Regions from separate parts of the Streptomyces sp. NPDC059499 genome, predicted to be linked through region 1. Evidence: riboswitches for the same ligand, from Rfam matches in the RefSeq annotation. Region 1 holds a riboswitch; each other region holds the start of a gene.

The links. Region 1 has a riboswitch for cyclic di-AMP ahead of ACFW9O_RS18930 (C40 family peptidase). Riboswitches for the same ligand answer to the same signal wherever they lie in the genome.
Positions count from the first base shown of each region.
Region 2: it holds a riboswitch for cyclic di-AMP, as region 1 does, so the genes downstream of both, ACFW9O_RS03290 (NlpC/P60 family protein) here and ACFW9O_RS18930 (C40 family peptidase) in region 1, are expected to answer to the same signal.
Region 3: it holds a riboswitch for cyclic di-AMP, as region 1 does, so the genes downstream of both, ACFW9O_RS23435 (M23 family metallopeptidase) here and ACFW9O_RS18930 (C40 family peptidase) in region 1, are expected to answer to the same signal.

Region 1 covers NZ_JBHYTT010000007.1:215,594-219,764, reverse strand. Annotated here, with positions in the region: gene ACFW9O_RS18940 (LysR substrate-binding domain-containing protein) at 1-565, opposite strand, end outside; gene ACFW9O_RS18935 (LysE family translocator) at 638-1,276, shown strand; gene ACFW9O_RS18930 (C40 family peptidase) at 1,375-1,845, opposite strand; cyclic di-AMP (ydaO/yuaA leader) riboswitch at 1,848-2,021, opposite strand; gene ACFW9O_RS18925 (haloalkane dehalogenase) at 2,478-3,386, opposite strand; gene ACFW9O_RS18920 (pyridoxamine 5'-phosphate oxidase family protein) at 3,383-3,787, opposite strand; gene ACFW9O_RS18915 (NAD(P)-dependent oxidoreductase) at 3,784-4,171, opposite strand, start outside.
Region 2 covers NZ_JBHYTT010000001.1:705,807-709,977, forward strand. Annotated here, with positions in the region: gene pcrA (DNA helicase PcrA) at 1-1,739, opposite strand, end outside; cyclic di-AMP (ydaO/yuaA leader) riboswitch at 1,997-2,157, shown strand; gene ACFW9O_RS03290 (NlpC/P60 family protein) at 2,156-3,307, shown strand; gene ACFW9O_RS03295 (hypothetical protein) at 3,429-3,782, opposite strand; gene ACFW9O_RS03300 (NlpC/P60 family protein) at 4,137-4,171, shown strand, end outside.
Region 3 covers NZ_JBHYTT010000010.1:188,413-192,583, reverse strand. Annotated here, with positions in the region: gene ACFW9O_RS23445 (M16 family metallopeptidase) at 1-573, shown strand, start outside; gene ACFW9O_RS23440 (pitrilysin family protein) at 600-1,982, shown strand; cyclic di-AMP (ydaO/yuaA leader) riboswitch at 2,175-2,342, shown strand; gene ACFW9O_RS23435 (M23 family metallopeptidase) at 2,355-3,143, shown strand; gene ACFW9O_RS23430 (GntR family transcriptional regulator) at 3,367-4,071, shown strand.

The DNA.
Region 1 (4,171 bases):
GCCTGCCGCCGCCCTCGGACAGCGCCTGCCCCACGGCTGTGATCAGTACGAGCTCCTCGACCAGCAGCGGCTCGGACGACACCCCGGAGGGCAGCGGATCGGCGACAGCCGGTTCGTACGCATGGGTCAGCGCCAGATCCACCTCACCCGCGGCCACGGCTGCGACCCCGCCGGGCGGCTCGTACTCCGTCACGGTGAGTTCCACGTCCGGGTGGGCACGCCGGAACGCACTGAGCACCGGCGGCAGCAGATGAATACCGGCCGTGGTGAAGGTGCCGACCCGCAGCCGCCCTCCCGACAGTCCCGCGAGCCGGGCCAGCTCGTGCCGCGCCTGGTCCATCTCGTCCAGGACCCGTCGGGCACGCCCGGCCAGCAGCTCACCGGCGGCCGTCAGACGGGCCCCGCGATGGTGGCGCACCAGCAGCGCGGCTCCTGCCTCCCGCTCCAGTTTCGCGAGCTGCTGGGAGAGGGCGGGCGCGGTGTAACCGAGCCTCGCGGCCGCCTTCGTGATCGAACCGGCCTCGGCGACCGCCACCAGTGCGGCCAGCCGCGTCGGATCGTACATAAAGCATTCCTTTTGGCAGACCCAGAAGATTGCAAGTACACGCTAAAGGGCCGGCCGGGTCAGGGTGTACCCATGGACGCACAACTGCTCGCCTTCGTCCCGGTCGCCGCGGGAATGGTCGCCCTGCCCGGCGCGGACTTCACCGTGGTCGTACGCAACGCCCTCGCCTCGCGCCGGTCAGGGATGGCTGCGGCGCTGGGGGTCGCGGGGGGACTGCTCGTGCACACCGCGCTGGCCGTCGCCGGACTCGCGGCGGTGCTGGTGACGATGCCCGTCCTGTTCCGCACCGTGCAGCTGCTCGGTGGCGCCTACGTGCTCTACCTGGGGGTGAGCGCCCTGTACGCGGTCCGGCGGCGGGCGGTTGCGGGCGCCTCCGCACCGGATGAGGCGCCCGCAACCGAGCTGGGGCCGGTACGGGCACTGCGCCAGGGCTTCCTGACCAACGCCCTGAACCCGAAGGCGCCCGTGCTCTTCCTCAGCCTGCTGCCCCAGTTCGTCCCCGAGGGGCAGCCGCCGCTTCCAAGAACCCTGCTGCTGGCGGCAGTGGTCGTGGTGCTGGCGCTCCTCTGGTTCCCGGCCGTGGCCCTGCTGGTGGACCGCCTCGGCCGTTGGCTGCGCCGGCCGCGTACCGCCCGCGCGATCGAGGGCGGCAGCGGCGCGGCGCTCACCGCGCTGGGGCTCGTGCTGGTGACCGGGCCCCTGCTGCACTGACTCGGCAGCGCCGGCCCCCGGCAGGCCCTGCAGGAACCGCTGACGGCGGTGTCAGCCGGGGGTTCCGGCCGAAACCGGATGCGCCCGCGCGGCCGCCGTCAGCGGACCCGCCCGTACCAGATGCTCTTCGACCAGATCCGTTCCAGCCGGACCACCGCCCCGGTCTTCGGCGAGTGCCAGATCTTGCCGCCGCCGGCGTAGATGCCCACGTGGTAGACACTCCGGCCCGCGTGGAAGAAGACCAGGTCGCCGCGCCGCCGTTGCGACGAGGAGATGTGGCGGGTCTTGTTGTACTGCTGCTGGGCCGTGCGGGGGAGTTTCTTGCCCGCCTTCTTGAACGAGTAGAGCGTGAGGCCCGAACAGTCGAAGCGATGGGGGCCGCTGGCGCCGTACCTGTAGGGCGATCCCTTCTTCGAGGCGGCGATATTGAGCGCCCTCGTCGAGTGGGCAGCGGCCTCGGCCTCGTTGACGAGGCCGGGGGCGAGCATGGTGGTGCCTACAGCGAATGTGAGAACCGAGGCCGTACCGACCCGGGCGAAAAGAGACGGGACATGAACCTGCGCAGTCATGCGCAACCCTTCGTCAGCCGCCTGTGAAGGATGACCTGTCGGGTTCGGGCTGGCGAAGTTGCCCGGCCGCACTTGGCGGCTTCACCCCGAGGGTCGACGGGAAATCCCGTCGACCCGTTGTGCTCGGGTCCTCCACTCCTGCCGATCCACTTCTGTCGACCAGGCATCCGGACAGCGGCAGGACTCGGCGTCCGCCCGGACCGCCCCGTCGCGGTGGCGGGGGCTTGTCGTCCCAGGGATCTTTACTCACGGGCTGCCGGATTTCCGCGCTGAAGGTCGTTTTGTGAGAGTCATCACGGCTGATCCGTTCGGGTGGACGGGGTGGGACCGAAGCTGAGGCGACGCTGCGTGACCGGCCTCGTACCAGCAGCGGAACAGTGAATTCCGCTCAGGGTCCGCGCGTACTGCGCAAGTTGAGCTGTCCCCCGTGAGGGGGATGGTCTACGCCGAACGAGCGAGGAAAATTGATCTGCGCATCGGGCGTGTCCGGCATCGGGGGCCATCGGTGCAGCCGTTGACGGGACAACCGTTCGAAGTCTGAACGGCCTCGCGGCGACCTCCCGATCCGTAGTCCGGGTGTTCGACGGTGGGTGGTGAGCGAGGCGCGTGCACCTTCTGGTGGGAGAGGACGCCTACGGGCGTGCCAGCCCGTGGCGGTCGGCCCAGGTGCTGATCGCCGCGGCCAGGTCCGCGGGGTGGTCCTCCGGGGAGTGGTGGCCGGCCGGTCCGTGGCGGGAGACCTCCAGACCTGCGATGTTCTCCTCGCACCAGGCGACGGCCCTCTGGTCGGTCATCGCGCCCGGACCGGGGTCGAACGCGGCGAGCAGCTTGGGGACTTCGGGACTGGCGGCCAGCCAGGCGTCGTAACGCTCGACGCGGGCCACGACGTCGGAGGGTTCGTGGTCCAGCGGCATCATGCGCGTCCACGCCAGGATCGGGCGGCGGCTGTGCGGGGTGGGGAAGGGGCGGCGGTAGACCTCGAGATCGGCAGGGTCCAGTGGGGTGGCGAGCGATTCCGGGAGCCGGTCGATGAACAGCGACTTCTCCAGGATCATCTCCTCGCCCACGCCGGGTGTGCGCAGAAGAGTGAACAACTCCCTCGCCGCCGCCGGGAATTCGTCGCCGATCAGCGGTTTGATGATCGTCTCGGTGAAAGCGAGGCCGCGCACGCTGCCCGGGATGCGGGCTGCGCGGTCGAAGGCGAGCGAACCGCCCCAGTCGTGGCCGACGAGGACGGCCTCGGCGAGGCCGAGGGCGTCGAACCAGGCGTCGAGGTAGCGGGCGTGGTCGTCGAAGGAGTAGGCGAGGTCGGGCTTGCCGGACTCGCCCATGCCGATGAGGTCGGGGGCCAGGAGACGACGGCCGGGCGCGGCCACGCCGGGCAGGACGTTTCGCCACAGGTGCGAGGAGGTGGGGTTGCCGTGGAGGAAGACGAACGGCAGCCCGTCCGGGTCGCCGGACTCGCGGTAGTGAAGGACGGAATCGAGGACGGGAAGGGTGGGCATCGCGGTGTCACTTCGCTTTCTGTACGGGGGATTCAGAGATTGAGGCTCAGGACGCGGTCGACGGCCATCTCGACGACGACCAGGTCCGGCGGGTCGGGTGGGGCCGCGCGGTAACGGACGGTGTAGCGGCGAACGGCTTCGGCCAGGCGGGCGGGGTCGTCGGTGACGGCGGCCCGGCCTTCGAGAGTGAGCCAGCGGAATCCGTCCGCCTGGCAGAGCGCGACACGGGCCGCCGCATCGCCCGCCGCCACGTTCCGGGCCTTGCGGGCTCCCGCCCAGGTGGTCACCCGGACCAGACCGGCGGACGCGTCGAAGGTGAAGCGGACGGGCGTGACGTGCGGGGTCCCGTCCGGGCGGAGGGTGGTCAGCGTGGCCGTGCGGGGCAGGGCGAGGAACGCCGCTGCGGCGGCCGGCAGTCCGGCAGTCGGCCGGCTCACCTCTTCTTCACGCCCTCGTTCCAGATGAGTTTGGCGATGTTCGGTCTCACGGCAGTGGTGATGACACCCATGGCCGTACGGACGTACCGCCGCTCCTCCAGCTCGCGCAGCATGCTCGCGGCGAGGTCGCCGCGGGCGGTGAAGACGCCGTCGGCGCTGGTCTCGGCGGTGTGGTACCGGGTGACGGCGGGGTGCTCGAAGAGGCCCGAGGGGCGGACGAGCGTCCAGTCGAGGTCCGTACCGCGGATCACGGCCTCCATGCGGCGCATGTCCTCGTGGAGGGTGCGGCCGAGGCGCCGGTTGACCAGTGGGTCGAGCACATGGTTGAAGAAGTGCGCCCCGGTGGGCCGCCAGTCGGGGTCGGCGATGCTGGAACTGACGGTG
Region 2 (4,171 bases), on a different contig from region 1:
TCCTGGAGGTTCTCGATGCGGGTCTCGTCCTGCGGGTCGGTGGACGCCTGGAGTTCGGCGAGATAGCCGGTCCGCTCCATGACGGCCTCCAGCACGACCGCCGGTCCGGCGCCGGACTCCACGATCGTGCGGAGTTCCTCCATCAGCGTGTTGAACCGCTTCACCGCGTTGGACGAGCGTGCCGCCATGCCGTACGCCTCGTCGACGCGGCGCAGCGCCTGCGGGAAGGAGATCTTCTCGCGCATCGACAGGGCGTCGATCATCGCCTCGGCCCGGTCGCCGATGCCCCGCTTCGGCACATTGAGGATGCGGCGCAGCGGGACGGTGTCCTCGGGGTTGGAGAGGACCCGGAGGTAGGCCAGGACGTCCCTGACCTCCTTGCGCTCGTAGAAGCGCACTCCGCCGACGACCTTGTAGGGCAGCCCGACGCGGATGAAGATCTCTTCGAAGACACGGGACTGGGCGTTCGTCCGGTAGAAGACGGCGACGTCGCCCGCCTTCGCGTCCCCTGCGTCCGTCAGCCGGTCGATCTCGTCGGCGACGAACTGCGCCTCGTCGTGCTCGGTGTCGGCGACGTAGCCGGTGATCCGTGTCCCGGCGCCCGCGTTCGTCCAGAGGTTCTTGGGGCGGCGGCTCTCGTTGCGCTCGATGACGGCGTTGGCCGCGGACAGGATCGTCTGCGTGGAGCGGTAGTTCTGCTCCAGCATGATCGTCTTCGCGTCCGGGTAGTCCTCCTCGAACTGGAGGATGTTGCGGATGGTCGCGCCCCGGAAGGCGTAGATCGACTGGTCCGCGTCACCGACGACGCACAGCTCACCCGGGGCGTCGGCCTCGCCCGCCGGGCCCACCAGCTCGCGTACGAGCGTGTACTGCGCGTGGTTGGTGTCCTGGTACTCGTCGACCATCACGTGCCGGAAGCGGCGGCGGTAGTGCTCGGCGACGTCGGGGAACGCCTGGAGCAGGTGCACCGTCGTCATGATGATGTCGTCGAAGTCCAGCGCGTTGGCCTCGCGCAGCCGCGCCTGGTAGAGCGCGTAGGCCTGGGCCAGCGTCTTCTCGAAGCCGTCCGCGGCCTGGCCGGCGAAGGTCTCCTCGTCGATCAGCTCGTTCTTCAGGTTCGAGACCTTCGCCGTGAACGACTTCGGCGGATAGCGCTTCGGGTCGAGGTCCAGATCGCGGCAGACCAGTGCCATCAGGCGCTTGGAGTCTGCGGCGTCGTAGATCGAGAACGACGAGGTGAAGCCGAGGCGCTTCGACTCGCGGCGCAGGATCCGCACGCACGCGCTGTGGAAGGTCATGACCCACATGGCGTTGGCGCGCGGTCCGACGAGCTGCTCGACGCGCTCCTTCATCTCGCCCGCGGCCTTGTTGGTGAAGGTGATCGCGAGGATCTGCCCCGGGTGCACCCCGCGCTCGGCCAGCAGGTGGGCGATCCGGTGCGTCAGCACACGGGTCTTGCCCGAGCCCGCCCCGGCGACGATGAGCAGCGGGGAGCCCGCGTGCACGACGGCGGCGCGCTGCTCGGTGTTCAGCCCGTCGAGCAGCGCGGCGGAGTCGACGACGGGGCGCGGGGCGCCGTCGCGGTAGTAGGCCTCGCGCGGCGGCGGGGGCCCGTCGAAGACGCCCCCGAAGAGGTCCTCGGGCACCGTTTCGGGTGCGTGGTCCTCGGGAGGTGGCGGGGGGCCCTCGTCCGCTTGCTGGAGGCCGGTCAGGAAACTGTCGTCAAAGAGGCTGCTCATCGCCTGACGAGTCTAGGCGGCCGCACCGACACCCCGGGGCCGCATTCCGCACGACGCCCAGATCCGTGCGCGGACCGAGACGGATTGCCCACAGTGCGTAGGGATTCAGAGGTTGTTCCCGCTGTGGGACCAGTCAATCCGAAAAGGTCACGGAAATGTATCGGGCATATCGAACATCAACCTTCACAGGGACGCCACGGGTTGGCTAGCGTGCTCCGACGGGTGACCGTTACCCCCTTGAGGCGAACCACGCCGCGCGGGCACCCTCGCCGAATCCGTCGCTCCCGCACGGGAGTCCGGAACCGGGGACCCACACGCAGCACCGGGGTGAATCGGTCCGTCCCGCTGGACCGTAGGGCAGCCTTCCGTTCCGCCCGAACCCGACAGCTAACCCGGTAGGCGGTCCACGGAAGGAGATGCCGGCCTTGGCATCGCATCGCAAACCGCGCACCCGTGTGCGCACCAGTTCCTCTGCCGTCGGGCTCACGACGGCGGCGCTCGCGTCCGTCACCCTGCTCTCCACACAGAGCGCGACGGCCGCCCCGGCGGAGCCCAAGCCCAGCATCGAGGAAGTGCAGAAGAAGGTAGACGACCTCTACCGCCAGGCGGGAACGGCGACCCAGCAGTACAACAAGGCGAAGACGGCCTCCACCCAGCAGCGCTCCAAGGTCGACGCGCTCCTCGAAGCCGCGGCCAAGCGCGCCGACAAGCTGAACGAGACGCGCCGGGAACTGGGCAACTACGCGGCCGCGCAGTACCGCAGCGGCGCGATAGCCCCCACGGCCACGTTCTTCCTCGCGGACGACCCGCAGTCGTACTTCGACCAGGACCAGCTGATGGCCCGGATGACCAGCCAGCAGCAGAAGGCGGTCGCCGACTTCCGTACGCAGCAGAGCGAGGCGGCGACCAAGCGGGTCGAGGCGACCGAGAGCCTGCAGACGCTCACCGAGTCGCAGACCACGCTGCGCACCAGCAAGCAGCAGGTGCAGAACAAGCTGGCCGAGGCGCGCACGCTGCTGTCGGAGCTGACCGCCGAGGAGAAGGCGCGGCTCGCGGAGCTGGAGCGCAAGAAGGAGGCGGAGGCCAAGCGCAAGGCGGAGGAGCTCGCGCGCGAGCAGGCAGCCGCCGCGAAGGCGGAAGCGGACCGGGCGGCCGAGGAGGCCTCGAAGGAGACGGGCACCGGCACCGGCACCGGCACGGGCTCCGACAGCAGCTACGCCTCGAAGGCGGACAAGGTCCTGGCCTTCGCACGGGACCAGATCGGCAAGCCGTACGTCTGGGGGGCGACGGGCCCGTCCTCGTACGACTGCTCCGGGCTGACGCAGGCCGCGTGGAAGGCGGCGGGCGTCGACCTGCCCCGCACCACCTGGGACCAGGTCGAGGTCGGCACCCGGGTGGCCACCGCCGATCTGAAGCCGGGGGACCTGGTCTTCTTCTACGACGACATCAGCCACGTCGGCATCTACAAGGGCGACGGGATGATGATCCACGCGCCGAAGCCGGGCGCGAACGTGCGCGAGGAGTCGATCTACTACATGCCGATCTACGGCAGCGTGCGCCCGGCGTAGCGGTACGGAGCGCACAGACGGAACTGCCCACGGGCCCGGCGGACACCGGGCCCGTACGGCTGCCCGTCACGGCCCGGGCGCGCAGGCGCCCGGCGGACACCGGGCCCCTGCGACTGCCCGGTCAGGTCCAGAGTGTGGCGATGAAGATGTTGGCGACCGTCAGCCCGCCGACCGCCATGAAGGCGCCCTTGTCGACCTTCTCCTCGTCGCGCTTCACATAGACGAGCGCCAGGATCACGACCAGGATCAGCAGCTTGATGCCGATCTTGATGTGGTTCACCGGCTGGTCGTCGAGCTGGTTGAACCCGACCAGGGCGAAACCCGTGACGAGCATCATCAGCGCACCGTGCAGCATGGCGGGTCCGAACCGCGCGGCACCCTCCCCCATGGCCTTCATCTGAGTGAGGAACCCACCCAGCAGGGAGGCGATTCCGATGATGTGCAGGGCGACGAAGGCATTGATGAGTACGTCCATGGCCGCAGCGTAGCGGCGGCCATATCACCAGTCTTCAGCTAGGTACTAATTCCCTATGAGTTCGCTCGCGACCCGTGCGAAATGCCGGACAACAGCTGGTTTTTCCGGTCATTTGCGTTGATCGAAACGTCACATTGAGGCAATAGCTGTCATTACGACTCTTGCCCGTGCCTCGGGTTTAGCGTCCCTCCCAGGTGACCGACTCTTCACCGCCGCTCCCGTACCGGGCGGCACCCCGGTCACCCCGCCAGGTTCCGGTGGCGGGCCACTCCCCCCTGTGGTGGCCCGGCACCGGTACCGGCGGGCCCGCCGGTACCCCCCGACGGGCAGTCGAACGGAAGGACCCGCGCCCCCGTGGCCGCCCAACGCAAAGCCGCTCACCGCAAGCC
Region 3 (4,171 bases), on a different contig from region 1:
GCCGCCTACCGGCTGCCGCACGACGGCACCCGTGAGTGTGACGCCGCGGACCTGGCGCTGACCGTCCTCGGCGGCGGAGAGTCGTCCCGGTTGCACAACCGCCTGGTCCGCCGCGACCGTACGGCGGTGGCCGCGGGATTCGGGCTGCTCAGGCTCTCCGGCGCGCCCTCCCTGGGCTGGCTGGACGTCAAGACGTCCGGTGGCGTCGAGGTGCCGCAGATCGAGGCGGCCGTCGACGAGGAGCTGGCCCGCTTCGCGGCCGAGGGCCCCACGCCCGAGGAAATGGAGAGGGCGCAGGCCCAGTTGGAGCGCGAGTGGCTGGACAGGCTCGGCACGGTCGCGGGCCGTGCCGACGAACTGTGCCGGTACGCCGTGCTGTTCGGCGACCCCCAGCTCGCCCTGACCGCGGTGCAGCGGGTGCTCGACGTCACCGCGCAGGAGGTCCAGGCGGCCGCCCAGGCGCATCTGCGTCCCGACAACCGGGCGGTCCTGGTCTACGAGCCGGTCGAGCCGGCGGACGAGGCCGAGGACGCCGCAGGCAGCACCGACGACCACGAGGGGGCCGAGAAGTGACCGACGCCGCCGTGACTGGAGTAGCGATGGAGTACCACCCGCAGCCGACCGCAGGCGAGGCCAGGCCCTGGGCCTTTCCCGCGCCCGATCGCGGCGCTCTGCCCAACGGCCTGACCGTGCTGCGCTGCCACCGCCCCGGCCAGCAGGTCGTCGCCGTGGAGATCTTCCTGGACGCGCCGCTCGACGCCGAGCCCGAAGGCCTGGACGGCGTGGCCACGATCATGGCGCGTGCGCTGTCGGAGGGCACGGACAAGCACTCCGCGGAGGAGTTCGCCGCCGAGCTTGAGCGCTGCGGTGCCACGCTCGACGCGCACGCCGACCACCCGGGTGTCCGGGTCTCCCTGGAGGTCCCGGTCTCCCGGCTCTCCAAGGCGCTCGGCCTGGTCGCCGAAGCGCTGCGGGCACCGGCCTTCACCGAGAGCGAGGTGGAGCGCCTGGTGGGCAACCGGCTCGACGAGATTCCGCACGAGCAGGCCAACCCCGCCCGGCGTGCGGCCAAGCAGCTCTCCAAGGAGCTGTTCCCGGCCACGGCACGTATGTCGCGTCCGCGCCAGGGCACGGAGGAGACCGTGCGGCGGATCGACGCCGGGGGTGTGCGCGCCTTCTACGACGCCCACGTACGCCCGTCCACGGCGACGGCCGTCATCGTCGGCGATCTCACCGGGGTCGATCTGGACACGCTGCTCGCGGACACCATCGGTGACTGGTCGGGCAACGCCGGCCAGTCGCGCCCGGTGCCGCCGATCACCGCGGACGACACCGGCCGGGTGGTGATCGTGGACCGTCCCGGAGCCGTGCAGACGCAGCTGCTGATCGGCCGGATCGGCGCCGACCGGCACGACAGCGTCTGGCCCGCCCAGGTCCTGGGCACCTACTGCCTGGGGGGCACCCTCACCTCCCGTCTCGACCGCGTCCTGCGCGAGGAGAAGGGCTACACCTACGGGGTCCGGGCCTTCGGCCAGGTGCTGCGTTCGACGGCACCCGGCTCCGTCTCCGGGGCGACCGGCGCCGCGATGCTCGCCATCAGCGGCTCCGTGGACACGGAGTCCACCGGGCCGGCCCTGGAGGACCTCTGGAAGGTCCTGCGCACCCTGGCGGCCGAGGGGCTGACGGATACCGAGCGCGAGACCGCCGTACAGAACCTCGTCGGGGTCGCCCCGCTGAAGTTCGAGACGGCGGCATCGGTCGCGGGCACCCTCGCCGACCAGGTGGAGCAGCACCTCCCGGACGACTACCAGGCCCAGCTGTACGCGCGCCTGGCGGAGACGGGCACGGTGGAGGCGACGGCCGCGGTGGTCAACGCGTTCCCCGTGGACCGCCTGGTCACGGTCCTGGTGGGAGACGCTTCGCAGATCGCGGAGCCCGTGAGGGCCCTGGGTATCGGCGAGGTGTCGGTCGTCACCGGCTGACAGGACGGAACGGAGCGAACCCCGGCGAGTGTGTTCTCGCCGGGGTTCTCCTTTTTGTCTGATTTGGAGAAGAACGTTCATGTATGACCTGTGGGATGTGCGACAAAGCGACCTGTCCGTTTGGTGATTGAAAGTCGCCCGGCCTAGCGTCGGCTCGGCTGTCCGCCAGACGTATGCCGCATCCGCGGCGCCGGACAGTCATCGCCGAGTCCCCGTCAGGCGCGAGCCTGGGGAGCCGGGGACCCACGCAGTCCCTGGGGTGAATCGGATGTCCGCGTCTCGTAGGAGGCCGGGGATCCGTAGGAGACCTTCCTGCTCCGAACCCGTCAGCTAACCCGGTAGGCGAGAAGGAAGGAAAGGATCAGCCCCTCCATGGCGTTCACCCGTGCCACCGGGAAGCACCGTGCCCCGAGCCGCCTGACGCGCAGCAGCGCCAAGGTCGCCGGCATCGCGGCTCTGGCCACCACCGGCGTCATCGGCGGCATGGCCTCCCCGGCCCTCGCCGCGGACTCCGAGGCCCTCACCGTCACCGGTCTGACCCAGGCCGTTGCCATCGACACCACCCTCGCCGCCCAGATCGACGCCCAGGCCGAGGCGCAGCAGCACCAGGCCGACCTCGCGGCGAAGGCGAAGGCCGAAGCGGCGGCGAAGGCGAAGGCCAAGGCCAAGGCGAAGCGCGAGGCCGAAGCCCGCGCCGAGGAGGCCCGTGAGGCCAAGGCGCGCGCCGCCCGCGCCGCCGAGCGCGCCCGGCTGAACGCCTTCCACCTCCCGGTCGCCGGCTCCTCCGTGACCACCGGCTACAAGTCCAGCGGCGCCCTCTGGTCCTCCGGCAGCCACTCCGGCGTCGACTTCCGCGCCGCGTCCGGCAGCTCCGTCGTCGCGGTGGGCGCCGGAACGGTCGTCGAGGCGGGCTGGGGCGGCGCGTACGGCAACAACATCGTGCTCCGGATGACGGACGGCACGTACACCCAGTACGGCCACCTCTCCTCGATCGGCGTGTCCGTCGGACAGAGCGTCACCTCGGGGCAGCAGATAGGCCTGTCGGGCTCCACCGGCAACTCCACCGGACCGCACCTGCACTTCGAGGCCCGGACCACCCCGGAGTACGGATCCGACATGGACCCGGTCGCCTACCTCCGCGCGCACGGTCTCCAGGTCTGAGACCCCGTACCGCACAGCTTCCCGAAGGCCCCGGCACCCGCCGGGGCCTTCGTCGTGCCGTGCCCCGGGGCTGCTCCGTCCCGAACCGCCGGAGAAGTACCCGTCGGCTGGAAGATATCCATGGATTCCGCTCCGCCATCGGAAATTGCGGCTGATTGCAATAGAGTCACAGAACAGGCGTCGATCGGCCGCGTTTCGCGGGGATTAAGGCGGAGGTTCGGACATGCGCATTCCCGCGCATTCGGTATGCACGGCAATCCGTGACGACATCGTCTCCGGTGTCTTCGAACGCGGCAGCCGCCTCACCGAGGAGGTGCTCGCACGTCGGTACGGGGTCTCCCGCGTCCCGGTGCGCGAGGCACTGCGCACCCTGGAGTCCGAGGGGTTCGTCGTCACCCGCCGGCACGCCGGCGCCTGTGTCGCCGAGCCCACGGAGCAGGAGGCCGCCGACCTCCTGGAGATCCGCATGCTCCTGGAGCCGTTGGGCGCCGCCCGTGCCGCCCAACGCCGTACCGAGGCCCACCTCAAGGTGCTCCGAGGCCTGGTCAGGCTGGGGCAGGAGCGGGTTCGCCGGGGCGAGGGGGAGGATCTGCGCTCGCTCGGCGGCTGGTTCCACGAGACGCTGGCCCAGGCGTCGGGCAGCCCCGCCCTCATCGCGCTGCTCACCCAGCTCAGGCACAAGATCGCCTGGATGTACGCGGTCGAGCATCCGGTCCGCCCCGCCGATTCCTGGGCGGAGCACGGCGCCATCGTGGACGCCGTGGCGCGCGGTGACGCGGAACGGGCCAGAGCGCTCGCGGCCCAGCACGCCGAGCGGGCCACCACCGCCCACCGGCTGCGGCGCGCGGACCGGCCGGGCCGCACGACCGGTCCGGCGCGGGTGAGGACTTCGCAACATTCTGTAAACATCGCAGGCGTCCGGCATTAACAATGGCGCCGTATACAAAGAAGGGAATTCGGGAGGGCTTTCTTTTTGCTGCCCGAATTCAGCTCGTCCTCGCAGTCGCCCGCGACTTTCCGGCAACGAG